2 regions of the Variovorax sp. VaC1 genome follow, and region 1 is predicted to be linked to the other one. Evidence: riboswitches for the same ligand, from Rfam matches in the RefSeq annotation. Region 1 holds a riboswitch; the other holds the start of a gene.
What was found. A riboswitch is a leader RNA that binds a small molecule or an ion and turns the genes downstream of it on or off. The one in region 1 is predicted to bind glycine.
Positions count from the first base shown of each region.

Region 1 (7,296 bases):
GATGACGGAAAAGAACAGCGTGATGCCCTGGATCAGCGGAAAGTCGCGCGACAGCACCGCATCGACCGTGAGCTGCCCGAGCCCCGGAATGGCGAACACCGTTTCGGTGACCACCACGCCGCCGATCAGGAGCGCGATGCCGATGCCGATGACCGTGACGATGGGAATGGCCGCGTTGGCGAGCGCGTGGCGCATCAGCAGCCGCGTCTCGGAGATGCCCTTGGCGCGCGCGGTGCGGATGTAGTCCTCGGTCATCGCCTCGGCCACGGCCGCGCGCGTGACACGCGCGATCAGCGCCACGTAGATGATCGACAGCGTGACCGACGGCAGGATCAGGTGCTTGATCCACAGCCAGGGCCCCTGGCTCAGCCGCTGGTAGCCCTGCACCGGCAGCCACTGCAGGTGCAGCGCGAAGATCCAGATGAGCACATAGCCGATCACGAAGGCCGGTATCGAAAAGCCCATGACCGAGAAGCCCATGAGCATGCGATCGAGCCACCCGCCGTGGCGCCATGCGGCGATCACGCCGAGCGGCACCGCGATGAGGATGGTCGCCACCAGCGTCACGGCCGCGAGCGACACCGTGGCCTCGATGCGCTGGCCGATCAGCTCCACCACCGTCTTCTTCATGAAGTACGACTCGCCCAGGTTGCCCTGCAGCAGTTGCGCACTCCAGTGAAGGAACTGCACGGGCAGCGACTGGTTGAGCCCCAGCTGCTCGCGCACGCGGGCGATGTTTTCGCTGGTGCCGCTGTCGCCCACGATGGCGGCGGCCGGGTCGCCGGGCGCGAGCCGCAGCATCAGGAACACGATGAGCGCGACGATGACGAGCACCGGCACGGTCGAGAGAATGCGGCGTGCAAGAAAGAGCAGCATGGGTGACTCCCTGATTCCAGCTGTCTCAGTTCTTCTTCAGGTTCCAGAACACGGCCACCGGCGAGCGCACCACGCCGCTCACCACGCCCTTGCGGTAGGCCGTGAGCGGCTTGTACTCGCCGATGGGCGCGTAGATGCCGGTGTCGTACACGCGCTGCTGGATGGCGGTGGCCAGTTCCTTGCGCTTGGGTTCCTCGCTGCTGGCGAGAAAGTCGGACTTGAGCTGCTCCAGTTTGTCGTCGGTGGCCCAGCCGAACCAGCCTTTTTCGCCATTGCCCGTGAGCGGCGCGAAGAACATCGGGTTCATGTTGTCGGCAATGCCCCAGCCGGTGATGAACAGGTTCCAGCCGCCATTGGCCACCGGGTCTTTCTTGGCGCGGCGCGTGACCAGCGTGGGCCAGTCCATCGACTGCATGTCGACGTTGAAGCCGGCCTGCTTGAGCAGTTGCGCCATCACCGGCGGAAACTTGTTGAGCACCGCGAAATCGGCCGGGTACATCAGCACCACGGGCTTGCCGTCGTAGCCTGCTTCCTTGAGCAGCGCCTTGGCTTTCTCGAACTGCGGCTTGCCGGTGAAGTAGCCGGTCTTGTCGGACGCGAAGGCCGAGCCGCAGGGGTAGATGGAAGCGCAGCTGTTGTACAGCTCCTTGTGCACCAGCTGGGCGCGCATCAGCGCCTCCTGGTTGATGGCCATGAAGGCGGCCTGCGCGATCTTCGGGTTGTCGAAAGGCGGGATCAGGTGGTTCAGGTGCAGCGCGAACGAGCCTTTCGACACGGGGCTGTCGAGCGTGATGGCGGGGTTGTTCTTGAGCGCGGTGTATTGCTCGGACGGCACCCACTCGATCATGTCGACCTCGCCGTTGGCCAGCGCATTGGCCTGGGTCTGCGCGTCCTTCAGGACGATCCATTCCATGCGGTCGACGTACACGTTCTTGCCGCCGGCCGTGCCGGAAGGCGCTTCGGCACGTGGCACGTATTTGGTGTTCTTCAGGTAGACGATCTTTTCGCCGGGGCGGTATTCATCCTTCTTGAAGATGTAGGGGCCGGAGCCGGTGGCGTCGTCGATCTGCTTGTCGGCCGGCGTGGCGGCCACGCGCGCGGGCATGATGAAAGGCGGGTTCGACGAAGGCTTGCTCAGTGCGTCGAGCACCATGCCGAAGGGCTCCTTGAAGACGAACCTGAAGCTGTTGGCATCGACCGCCTCGGTCTTGTCCATGGCGGCGAACATCTTCTGGCCCAGGCCGTCACGCTGCCCCCATCGCTTGAGCGAGGCGAGCACGTCGTCGGAGGTGACCGGCTTGCCGTCATGGAAGGCCAGGCCCTTGCGCAGCGTGAAGTTCCATGTTTTTCCGTCGGCGCTGGTCGTGTACTTGTCGACCATCTGCGGCAGCACCTTGCCCCGTTCGTCCACGCCGAAGAGCGTGTCGTAGACCATGTAGCCATGGTTGCGCGTGACGAAGGCGGTGGTCCAGATCGGATCGAGGATCTTCAGATCGGACTGCGGCACCAGGCGCAGCACCTTGCCCGCGTCCTGCGCGAAGCTGCTCGCGGCAGCGGCCGCGAACATCGCGCCTGCGAGGACGGTTTTCATCAGGGATTTCTTCGACAGCATGGTTCAGTTCTCCGGTTGAAAGAAAGAGGAAGGTGTGGCCGTGAAAAGGCTTCGGCCACGCGCAGGCTGTCGCCACGGCAAAGCCGTTGGCGCGGACGCGCGAGGCGCTCGGATGGAAGTCATGGACACAGGCTCCGGAAGCGAACAAGGACACGCCGCGCGTTGGCGCGGCGTGCCCCTGCTGTCCTTTGGCCTGAGAGATTCACCATGCACGCGCATCGCGCATGGCTTGCCCCTTCGGCGGCTGCCCTCGGCGCCTTGACGGCGCCGGGCAACGCTCTCCAGCGTTAGAAAAAATCCAGTCTTGGGACCTGAGCGTTCTGGGCTATCGCCTTCGGTAATGCACTAACTCGAAGCATCGAGCCGGCATTTCTCCTGGATCAATCTCTCCAAGCAGTTTGCGTGCCACTCAGGCCACCCGGGCCGGATGGCACGCCGGAAAAAACTAGTTCAGCCCGCCGCCGCAGAAGTCGGCCTTTTCGATCGTCTTGTCGGTGAAGTTGACGCTCGTGCGCTTGTCGGCACTGGGGCCGGTGTGCGCGGGCCAGTCGCTTTGCAGCCACGTATAGCGCCACACGTAGGGGTCGCCGGCCTTGGCGGGCTCGCCGTAGGCGATGCGCAGGTTGCCCCTGCTTTCGTCGTGGCAGTGCTTCGAGGTCTTGTATTCCTTCTCGGTGAAGCAGGCACGGATCATCCGCGAGCACCAGAACGGAATGCCTTCACGCACGGCCTTGGCCGGCTGCCCGGCCGGCGTGTCGAGCGGCACGAAATCGGCCGTGACGGACGACGCACCCCCGCCCGAGTAGCTCTCGGATTCGCTCTGCGTCACGGCCACGGCCCAGCGGCCTTCGGCCAGCGGATAAAGCGCCGGTGCAAGCGCGAGAGACACCTTGGGGTCGCCGCTCTGGCGGTCTTGCTGCAGCGAGAGGGCATATGCCGAGAAGTCGTGCAGGCGTTCGAGTTGCCAGGCGTTGGCGGCGGTGTTGCGCTTCACGCGCGCCATCGCCAACGGCTTTTCTGAAATGACCAGGTAGTCATCGGCCTTGCCGTCGCGCGGCTGGTGCAGCTTCAGGGCCTGGGCATCGCAGGGCTGGGGCAGCAAGGCGCACAGGTGGGCGCGCCAGTCGACATCGACGGATTCCGGCGCCTTGACCGCGAAGAAGACCTGCGCCGAGGGCGCGGCCACGGCGGCGCCCGCGAGCCCCATGGCGGCGAGCCATGCGCCGGCACCGAGGGTGAGGAGTTTTTTCATGCGCGAATGGTAGCCAGCCGCCGCCGCCCGATGGGGTAAAACCGGCGCGTGAACACGACCGCCTCTCCCCTTCCCCACCCCCTTCTCCAGATCCAGGACCTTGGCTTCGCATATCCGGGTCAACCCGTACTCGCCGCCGGCTGGAACGCCGCCATCGGCCCCGGCGTCACGCTGCTGCATGGCGACACCGGCACCGGCAAGTCGGCGCTGCTCCAGGCGATCGCGGGGGCGCTGCCCGCCACCGGCCGTCTGACGGCGGCCGGCGCGCGCCTGGACAGCGCACCCGAGGCCTATCGCCAGAACGTGTTTTTCGTCGACCCGGCGACGGAGCGCTTCAACGACGTCACGCCCCGGGAATGCACGGCCACCCTGAACAAGGGCAACCCGCATTTCAGCGAAGAAAAGTGGCAGGCGCTGGTCGAAGGCTTCGCCCTGGGCCAGCACCTGGACAAGAAGATGTTCATGCTTTCGACGGGTTCGAAGCGCAAGGTCTGGATGGCGGCCGGGCTGGCGTCGGGGCGCCCGCTGCTCCTGCTGGACGAGCCCACCGCCGGGCTCGATGCCGCCTCGATCCGCTGCCTGTGGGGCGCGCTCGCCGGCTTTGCCGGGCAGTCGGCGCAGGCCGTCATCGTCGCCAGCGCCGCGCGGATCGACACCGTCCCGCTCGCGGCCACCATCGACCTGCCGCTGCATTGACACAGGCCGCCGCGGGGTGATCCGGCCGCGAAATGCCGCCCCGCCCGCGCGCCCGGCGACAATCGGCGGTTCCGGCGGCCAGATCCCGCCTGAACTCCCTGCCACCCGACAACACTGCATTACGGAAGCAAGCGCATGAGCACGAAGCAACCCACCATCGTCTACACCCTGACCGACGAGGCGCCCCTGCTGGCGACCTACGCGTTTTTGCCCATCATCCGCGCGTTCACCAGCCCGGCCGGCATCGACGTGACCACCAGCGACATCTCGGTGGCAGCCCGCATCCTGGGCGAGTTCCCTGAATTCCTCGGCGACGGCCAGAAGGTGCCCGACAACCTGGCCGAACTGGGCAAGCTCACGCTCAAGCCCGAAGCCAACATCATCAAGCTGCCCAACATCAGCGCCTCGGTGGCCCAGCTCAAGTCGGCCATCAAGGAACTGCAGGGCAAGGGCTACAAGATTCCCGACTATCCCGAGAACCCGACCTCGGACGAAGACAAGGACATCCGTGCGCGCTACAACAAGTGCACCGGCAGCGCCGTGAACCCCGTGCTGCGCGAAGGCAACTCCGACCGCCGCGCGCCCAAGGCCGTCAAGGAATACGCCCGCAAGAACCCGCACAGCATGGCCGACTGGAGCCAGGCCTCGCGCTCGCACGTCTCGCACATGCACGGCGGCGACTTCTATCACGGCGAAAAGTCCATGACGCTGGACCGCGCGCGCAACGTCAAGATGGAACTGCTGACCAAGAGCGGCAAGACCATCGTGCTCAAGCCCAAGGTCGCGCTGCTGGACCGCGAAGTCATCGACTCCATGTTCATGAGCAAGAAGGCCCTGCTGGCCTTCTATGAGAAAGAGATCGAAGACGCGCACAAGACCGGCGTGATGTTCTCGCTGCACGTGAAGGCCACGATGATGAAGGTCTCGCACCCCATCGTGTTCGGCCACTGCGTGAAGATCTTCTACAAGGAAGCCTTCGAGAAACACGGCAAGCTGTTCGACGAGCTGGGCATCAACGTCAACAACGGCATGGTCGATCTGTACAACAAGATCGCCACGCTGCCGCAAAGCACGCAGGACGAGATCAAGCGCGACCTGCACGCCTGCCACGAGCATCGCCCCGAGCTGGCGATGGTCGACTCGGCCAAGGGCATCACCAACTTCCATTCGCCCAACGACGTGATCGTGGACGCTTCGATGCCCGCCATGATCCGCAACGGCGGCAAGATGTGGGGCGCCGACGGCCGCCTGAAGGACGTGAAGGCCGTGATGCCCGAATCGACCTTCGCCCGCATCTACCAGGAGATCATCAACTTCTGCAAGTGGCACGGCGCCTTCGACCCCAAGACCATGGGCACCGTGCCCAACGTCGGCCTGATGGCCCAGAAGGCCGAAGAGTACGGCTCGCACGACAAGACCTTCGAGATCCCCGAAGACGGCGTTGCCAACATCACCGACCTGGACACCGGCGAAGTGCTGATGAGCGAAGACGTGGAGCAAGGCGACATCTGGCGCATGTGCCAGGTCAAGGACGCCGCGATCCGCGACTGGGTCAAGCTGGCCGTCACGCGCGCGCGCAACTCCGGCATGCCGGTGGTGTTCTGGCTCGACGCCTACCGCCCGCACGAAGCGCAGCTGATCACCAAGGTCAAGATGTACCTGCACGAGCACGACACCTCGGGCCTGGACATCCAGATCATGAGCCAGGTGCGCGCCATGCGCTACACGCTGGAGCGCGTCGTGCGCGGCCTGGACACCATCAGCGCCACCGGCAACATCCTGCGCGACTACCTGACCGACCTGTTCCCGATCATGGAACTGGGCACCTCGGCCAAGATGCTGTCGATCGTGCCGCTGATGGCCGGCGGTGGCCTGTACGAGACCGGCGCGGGCGGCTCGGCCCCCAAGCACGTGCAGCAGCTGGTGGAAGAAAACCACCTGCGCTGGGACTCGCTGGGCGAATTCCTCGCGCTGGCCGTTAGCCTGGAAGACCTGGGCCTGAAGACGAACAACAAGCAGGCGACCATCCTGGCGAAGACGCTGGACACCGCCACCGGCAAGCTGCTCGACAACAACAAGAACCCGTCGCCCAAGACCGGCCAGCTCGACAACCGCGGCAGCCAGTTCTACCTGGCCATGTACTGGGCCCAGGAACTGGCCGCGCAGACCGACGACAAGGAACTGCAAGCCAAGTTCAAGAAGCTGGCCGAGACGCTGGCCAGCAACGAGCAGAAGATCGTCGACGAACTCGCGGCCGTGCAGGGCAAGCCGGTGGACATCGGTGGCTACTACCTGGCTGACCCGAAGAAGTTCGAGGCGGTGATGCGCCCGAGCGCGACGCTGAACGCCGCGCTGGCTTCGGCGCAGGGTTGATGCAAGGGGCTGCGCAGGCAGCCCCGCCGTCTCATGAAAGGGAAAGGCAGGTCCTCATGAAACCCTGGCTGATCGCTGTCGCGCTGGCTCTCGCCGGCGCGGCCGCTCACAGTGCCGAGAACTGCGAAGACCTGCGCACCCGGATCGAAGCGAAGATCGCCGCGGCCGGCGTGACGCGCTTCACCGTGACCGTCGTCGATGCCAACGCGTCGGCGAACGGGCAGGTGGTGGGCAGTTGCGAACTCGGTACCAGGAAGGTGATGTACGAGCGCGATGTCGGGCAAGGACCGGCGACCGCGGCGCCGTCTGCCGCACCGCAACCGGCGGGCGAGCCGATCCTTACCGAGTGCAGGGACGGCACGGTGTCCGTCGGCGGCGACTGCAAGAAATAGCGAGCGAGGTGGCGGCACTGCACGCCTCCTCGCCCCTCTCTCCCTCTTTTCCCCTGTTCAGGCGTACGCCACCCAACCGCGGAATGCCAGTCCCG
Region 1 is NZ_JBIGLT010000008.1:144,565-151,860, forward strand. It holds gene ACGLHS_RS28595 (ABC transporter permease) at 1-876, opposite strand, end outside; gene ACGLHS_RS28600 (ABC transporter substrate-binding protein) at 902-2,467, opposite strand; glycine riboswitch at 2,660-2,783, opposite strand; gene ACGLHS_RS28605 (hypothetical protein) at 2,934-3,740, opposite strand; gene ACGLHS_RS28610 (ATP-binding cassette domain-containing protein) at 3,789-4,436, shown strand; gene ACGLHS_RS28615 (NADP-dependent isocitrate dehydrogenase) at 4,572-6,809, shown strand; gene ACGLHS_RS28620 (DUF1161 domain-containing protein) at 6,866-7,201, shown strand; gene ACGLHS_RS28625 (class I SAM-dependent methyltransferase) at 7,259-7,296, opposite strand, start outside.

Region 2 (7,296 bases), on a different contig from region 1:
ACCCAGCGCATGCTCGACCAGGGCTACCTGCTGGCACCGGGCTCGCTGTTCCATGCGCGGCGGCCGCCGAGCACCATGATGCGGATCAACTTCGCGACTTCGCAGGACGCCACGTTCTGGAAGGTTTTCAGCAAGGTTCGCAGCGAGCTCTGACTCGCCCCAGGCTTCGCGCACTTCGTGTTGCTTCTCCAGCCCCCTGCCGGGGGCAACACCGACGGCCCGGCAGAGCCGGTTCCGTGGTGTTTCGCCAAGGGATGGGGCCGTTGCCAAAAGGCGGCGCGTGGAGGTCAATGGCCAGGGGCTTGGAGTAAGCTGGCAACACAAGAAAACCCAGCCAGGAGACCTCCCGCATGAGCAAAGCCAATCAACCCTTCGACTTCAGCCAGTTCGTTCCCGGATTCGACTTCCTGAAGAACCTCGCCGGCGGCGCGGCGGCAGGTGCCGGGACCGGCTCGGTGCCCGGTATTCCGAGCCTTGCAAGCTGGGTCGCGCCCACGCTGAGCGTGGAAGAGGTCGACAAGCGCATCCAGGAACTGAAGACCGTCCAGTACTGGCTCGAACAGAACGGCCATGCGCTCAAGGCCACGATCCAGGCGCTCGAAGTGCAGAAGATGACGCTGTCGACCCTGCGCGGCATGAACGTGCGGATGGAAGACATCGCTAGTGCGTTCACCAAGCAGGCGGCCGCGATGGCACCTGCGGCTGCTGCGGCCGCGACGGCTGCGGCAGCACCAGAGCCTGAACCGGCCGAGGTCGAGGCTGAGGACCACGCCGAACCCGAGGAAGCGCCAGCGCCGAAAAAGCCGCGCAGCAGGCCAGCGGCCAAGGCGGCTGCCGCTGCCGATGGCGCCGGTGTGGTCGATCCGATGCAGTGGTGGGGCTCGCTTACCGAACAGTTCCAGCAGATCGCCAGCTCGGCGCTGCAGGACGCGGCCCAGCTCAAGGTGCCGGCCATGGCCCAGCCGCTGGCTGACGCGGTCGGCAAGGTGATGGGCAAGCCGGCAGCGGCGGCCCGCAGGCCAGCCGCGGCTGCGAAGAAAGCGGCGGCGCCGGTCGCCGCCAAAAAGAAGACGTCGACGGCCGCGCGCAAGCGAACCTCCAGCCGGCGCTGACGTCATACACCTATATTTTTTGAAGAGAACGGGTCGGCACGCATCATGAAGTTGTTTCCCTCCGGTCATGCCACCCATCCGCAATGGCGCATGGCGGCCGGCCTCGTGCTGGCCCAGTTGCGCGCGCAGATGGCGCTGCCCGACTACGCGCCGTCGCCGACGCTCGGGCTGCTCTACATCACCGATCACTATGCGAGCGATGCGCAGGAAATCCTCGACCACCTGAGCGCCGAGCTGCCCGAGGTGACCGACTGGTCGGGCACGGTCGGCATCGGGGTGTCGGCCAACAACGCCGAGTATTTCGACGAACCCGGCATGAGCCTGATGCTCTGCGCCTTGCCGAGCGACCAGTACCGGGTGTTCTCGGGCGTGGCGCCGCTGGGCAATTCCGAAATGAGCGGTTTCGAGGCGCACACCGCGCTCGTGCACGCCGACCCGGCCACGCCCGACCTGTCGGAGCTGATCGCCGAGATGGCGGGCCGCACCGACACCGGCTACCTGTTCGGCGGGCTCTCGTCGGGCCGCGGCAGCGCGCTGCAGTTCGCGGTCGGCGGCAACGGCAACATCCGCGGCCATGGCGCGGCGGGTGGTGTGTTCTCGGGCGGCCTGTCGGGGGTGGTGTTCGGCGAGGGCGTGCGGCTGGTGTCGCGTGTCACGCAGGGCTGCCAGCCGCTGCGCTCGGGCGCCGTGCGCGAACGCGAAATCACCGAGGCTGACGGCAATCTGCTGCTCAAGCTCGATGGCGAGCCCGCGCTCGACGTGCTGCTGGCCGACCTGCAGGTGTCGCTCGACCGGCCACAGGAGGCCATCGACGCGGTGCGCAGCACGCTGGTCGGCCTGGCCGACGCGGGCAGCGACGGCATTCGCCGCACCGGCGACCTGGGGGCCGACGTGCTGGTGCGCCACATCATCGGCCTGGACCCCACGCGGCGCGGCATCGCGATTGCCGACAACGCCGAAGCCGGCATGCGGCTGACTTTCTGCCGCCGGAATGCGCAGGCCGCGCGCGCCGACCTGATGCGCATCTGCGCGGAAATCCGCGAGGAGCTGGAGCCGGAAGAGCAGACGCTGGCGACCGCGCGCGCGGTCGCAGCGGGCGAGGCCGAAGCGGCGCCGCATCCGGCGCGACGCATCGCGGGGGCGGTGTACGTGAGCTGCTCCGGGCGCGGCGGGCCGCACTTCGGCGCACCCGGCGCCGAGTTGCAGATCGTGCGCCACGCACTCGGCGACGTGCCGCTGGTCGGCTTCTTCGCGGCGGGCGAGATCGCCCGGCACCATCTGTATGGGTATACGGGTGTGCTGACGGTGTTTACGGCGCCCGACTGACCTGGCGCCTTCGACGGGCAAAAAAACGACGGGCGGGTTTCGGACGGCGGCAAGCGTCGCTAAAATCCGCCCGCTTTCTTGAATCTCTGCTGCTGCAAGAAAGAGCCAACCGCGTGTTCTGAAAAAGCGCGCGGTCGATCTCTTTCGCCTCGCCACGCGATGTGGTCCGGGGCAGGAAACCGACACGGTTTCCGCAATGGAACAGCAGCCATGAGCAACCCTCATTTCTCCAGGCTCCAGCGTGCCTTTTCGCGCGCGGGCATTGCCGTCGATTACCGCGACGGCGTCTATCACCTGCACAACGAGGCTTCGCAGGCCACGGTGCTCCTGCCGCCCAGCCTTCCGCTGGAAGAAAAGGCGGTCAACCAGTTGCTGGCCTTTGCCAGCGTGCGCTCGCCCGACGGCGCGCAGGGCGTGTGCAAGGCCTGCGCGACGCCGGACTTTCATCCGGGCTCGGTCGCGCCGGTCGGCAGCGTCGTGGCGACCGACGCCGACTTCGTCATTCCCGCTGCGGTGGGCACCGACATCAACTGCGGCATGCGGCTGCTGACCACCGGCCTCACGCTGGACCAGGTGGCGCCGCACAAGACGCGGCTGATCGAGCGGCTCACGCGCAGCCTGCTCGACAACGGGCGCGATGTGCCGGTGCACACGACGGCGTTCAAGGCGTTGTTCGACGTGGGGCCATCGGCGTTCCTGGAGGCTGTGCGAAGCGATGGCCTGTGGTCTTCGTGCGACCGCGAGCGGATGCAGGCCGAGATCGACGCTTGCATTGGCCTGGCGAGCTTCGGCGGCAGCGCCCAGCATGCGCCCGAGGCCTACACCGGTGCGCGGCATGAAGTGTTCCGCGACCCGTGCCTGGGCACGCCGGGCAGCGGCAATCATTTCGTCGAGCTCCAGGTGGTTGACCAGGTGATGGACCGGCACGCGGCCTACCGTGCGGGTTTGAAGGCGGGCGAGGTGGTCGTGATGATCCACAGCGGCTCGCGCGACATCGGCTTTCATGTCGGCGGCCGATGGATGGATCGCGCCCGCAACGAATGGCCCAAGGGCCTGCGCCATCCGAAGAGCGGCCTGTACGGCCTGACGGGACCGTTGGCGCAGGAGTACCTGGAGGCGATGGGCGTGGCGGCACGCTATGCGTGGGCCAACCGTGTTGTGCTGGCCGAGCTGGTGCGCAAGGACTTTGCGGAACTGCTCGGTGCCACCGCGTCGAGGCTCGTGGTCGACATGCCGCACAACGTGGTGCTGCGCGAGCACGGCATGAACATCCACCGCAAGGGCGCGACGCCGGCGCACGAGGGGGACCTCGCGCTGATTCCTGGTTCGATGGGCGATCACTCGTATCTCGCGACCGGGCTGGGCCATGACGACTGGCTGTGGTCGTGCAGCCATGGCGCCGGGCGGCGCATGCGGCGGCAGGAGGTGCGCGCGATGCGGCCAACGCCCGGCGACGAGAGCGCCGATTGGCAATGCGTCACCTTGCGCGAGGAGCGCCGGATCGAAGAGGCGCCGCAGGCCTACAAGCCCATCGGCGCCGTGATCGATGCACAGGAGCGCGCGGGGCTGATCCGCTGCGCCGTGCGGCTCAAGCCCTGGGTCACGTTCAAGGCGTGACCTGGGGCTCGATGGCGGATCAGCCCATCGCGGGCTGCGAAATGCGCGGCTGGGGTGCGGGCATGCCGGTGAACGCGAAATCGACCTCGGGCACCAGCCCGCTCACGATCCGCGCGATCGACTTGCCCGAGCCGCAGGCGTGCGTCCAGCCGAGCGTGCCGTGGCCGGTGTTCAGGTACAGGTTCGGCAGTTTGGTCTTGCCGATCAACGGCACGTTGCTCGGCGTGGCGGGGCGCAGGCCGGTCCAGAACTGGGCCTGCGTGGTGTCGCCGGCGCCGGGGAACAGCTCTTCGACGCGCCGCACGATGGCTTCGCAGCGCACGCGGTTCAGGTCGCGGTCGTAGCCGTTGAGCTCGGCCGTGCCGGCGATGCGCAGGCGGTCGCCCGACTCTGAGGTGTAGCGCGAGAACACGAGCTTGAATTCGTCGTCGGTCAGCGAGACCTGGTGGGCCTTGGAGGCGTCCTTCACGGGCAGCGTCACCGAGTAGCCCTTGGCCGGGTAGATCGGCAGGCGGATGCCCAGCGGCGCGGCATACAGCGGGCTCAGCGAACCCATCGCGAGCACGAAGGCGTCGCCGCGGATGCGCTGGAAGCGGCCTTCGGCGTCGGTGGCTTCGACGTGGTCGATGCTGCCGCCGGCTTCGCGCAGGGCGGTGACCGTGTGGCTCATGAGGAACTTGACGCCGGCCGCGGCGGCCAGGCCCACGAGTTCGCGCGCAAAGCGGTTGGCGTCACCCGATTCGTCTTCGGCCGTATAGGTGGCGCCGGCCAGCTTCGGGCGGATGTGGGCGAGGGCGGGCTCGATCTTCACGGCTTCGTCGGCGGAGATCACGAGGCGTTCGCAGCCCAGGGCGCGCATCTGCTCGGCGGGCTTGAGGGCACCGTCGAATTCTTTCTGCGTCGTATAGAAATGCAGGATGCCCTGGGTGCGCTGGTCGTAGTTCAGGCCGGTATCGCGGCGTAACTGCTGCAACGTGTCGCGGCTGTAGGTGCCCAGGCGAACGATCTGCTCGATGTTGTGTTTTGTGCGCGCCGGCGTGCATTCGCGCAGGAACTGCAGGCCCCAGAGCCACTGGCGCATGTCGGCGCGGATGCGGAACAGCAGCGGCGCGTCTTCCTTGCCCAGCCATTGCAGCACCTTGAGCGGTGCGCTCGGGTTGGCCCAGGGTTCGGCATGGCTGACAGAGATCTGCCCGCCGTTGGCGAAGCTGGTTTCGGCGGCGGGCGTGGCCTGCCGGTCGATGACGGTCACTTCGTGGCCGAGTTGCTGGAGGTAGTAAGCCGAAGTCACGCCGAGCAGGCCGGCGCCAAGAACGATCACGCGCATTTCAAGTACCTTTGAGGTTGCAGCGCTTGAATGGCGGGCGTGGTTTGCTATTTTTTCAATAGCAAGCAACCGGGCGGCCGCCGTCCAAGTTGCCGCTCCCCCTGTCCTCGGTACCTGAGAGATTCACCCTGCTGCACCCGCAGCGGGTTTGCTCCTTCGGTGCACCACCGCCATGTTTCGTGGGGTGGTGGCTCTCCAGACGGCTGTATCAGTTGGTGCAGTACAGATCCCTTGTTCGGACCGACCTGAGCGTTTATGGGAGTTTGCGCCTTCGGTAGGGCCACCTGGGTGGCCCGCTCTCCTGCATTGGGCGCGATTGTAGGCGGGGCTTGCGTGGACGCCAAACCTGCGACTTGGCCCCCTCTGGCCAATGGGATAATCGCCCGTTGATCTGCCGAAGGGCAATCGTTCCACAACAACAGGGGACTCCATGATCCTGGTTACCGGCGGCGCCGGCTTCATTGGCGCCAATTTCGTACTCGACTGGATCGCGAACAGCGACGAGCCGGTCGTGAACCTCGACAAACTGACCTACGCGGGCAACCTGGAAACGTTGGCGTCGCTCAAGGGCAACCCGAAGCACATCTTCGTGCAGGGCGACATCGGCGACAGCGCGCTGCTCGACCGCCTGCTGGCAGAGCACAAGCCGCGCGCCGTGGTGAACTTCGCCGCCGAGTCCCACGTCGACCGCTCGATCCACGGCCCGGAAGACTTCGTGCAGACCAACGTCCTCGGCACCTTCCGCCTGCTCGAATCCGTGCGTGGTTTCTGGAGCGCGCTGCCGGCCGACCAGAAGGCTGCCTTCCGCTTCCTGCACGTCTCGACCGACGAGGTCTACGGCTCGCTCTCCAAGACCGACCCGGCCTTCACCGAAGAGAACAAGTACGAGCCCAACAGCCCGTATTCGGCCAGCAAGGCTGCCAGCGACCACCTCGTGCGCGCCTGGCACCACACCTATGGCCTGCCGGTGCTGACCACCAACTGCTCGAACAACTACGGCCCGTTCCACTTCCCCGAGAAGCTGATCCCGCTGATGATCGTCAACGCGCTGGCCGGCAAGGCGCTGCCCGTGTACGGCGACGGCATGCAGGTGCGCGACTGGCTCTACGTGAAGGACCACTGCAGCGCCATCCGCCGCGTGCTCGAAGCAGGCAAGCTCGGCGAGACCTACAACGTGGGCGGCTGGAACGAGAAGCCCAACATCGAGATCGTCAACACCGTTTGCGCGCTGCTCGACGAACTGCGTCCCAAGGCCGACGGCAAGCCATACAAGGAGCAGATCACCTACGTGACCGATCGCCCGGGGCACGATCGCCGCTATGCCATCGATGCGCGCAAGCTCGAGGCCGAGTTGGGCTGGAAGCCAGCCGAAACCTTCGACAGCGGCATTCGCAAGACCGTCGAGTGGTACCTCGCGAACGGTGAGTGGGTGCGCAACGTGCAAAGCGGCGCGTACCGCGAGTGGGTCGAGAAGCAGTACGACACGAAGGCTGCGGCATGAAGTTGCTGCTGCTGGGCAAGGGTGGTCAGGTCGGTTGGGAGCTGCAGCGCAGCCTGGCGCCCCTGGGTGAGCTGGTTGCTCTTGATTTCGACAGCACGGATTTCAACGCCGACTTCAGCCGTCCCGAGCAACTGGCCGAAACGGTGCTCAAGGTGCGTCCTGACGTGGTTGTCAATGCAGCGGCGCATACCGCCGTCGACAAGGCCGAAAGCGAGCCCGAGTTCGCGCGCAAGCTGAACGCCACGTCGCCGGGCGTCGTGGCCGAGGCCGCGCAGCAGATCGGCGCGCTGATGGTTCACTACTCCACCGACTACGTCTTCGATGGCAGTGGCAGCAAGCCCTGGAAGGAAGACGACGCAACCGGGCCGCTCAGCGTGTACGGCCAGACCAAGCTTGAAGGCGAGCAACTGGTG
Region 2 is NZ_JBIGLT010000004.1:489,155-496,450, reverse strand. It holds gene ACGLHS_RS19145 (PLP-dependent aminotransferase family protein) at 1-153, shown strand, start outside; gene ACGLHS_RS19140 (PhaM family polyhydroxyalkanoate granule multifunctional regulatory protein) at 351-1,112, shown strand; gene ACGLHS_RS19135 (FIST C-terminal domain-containing protein) at 1,158-2,438, shown strand; gene ACGLHS_RS19130 (RtcB family protein) at 2,649-4,055, shown strand; gene ACGLHS_RS19125 (D-amino acid dehydrogenase) at 4,075-5,382, opposite strand; glycine riboswitch at 5,474-5,591, opposite strand; glycine riboswitch at 5,596-5,696, opposite strand; gene rfbB (dTDP-glucose 4,6-dehydratase) at 5,813-6,883, shown strand; gene rfbD (dTDP-4-dehydrorhamnose reductase) at 6,880-7,296, shown strand, end outside.
Region 2: it holds a riboswitch for glycine, as region 1 does, so the genes downstream of both, ACGLHS_RS19125 (D-amino acid dehydrogenase) here and ACGLHS_RS28600 (ABC transporter substrate-binding protein) in region 1, are expected to answer to the same signal.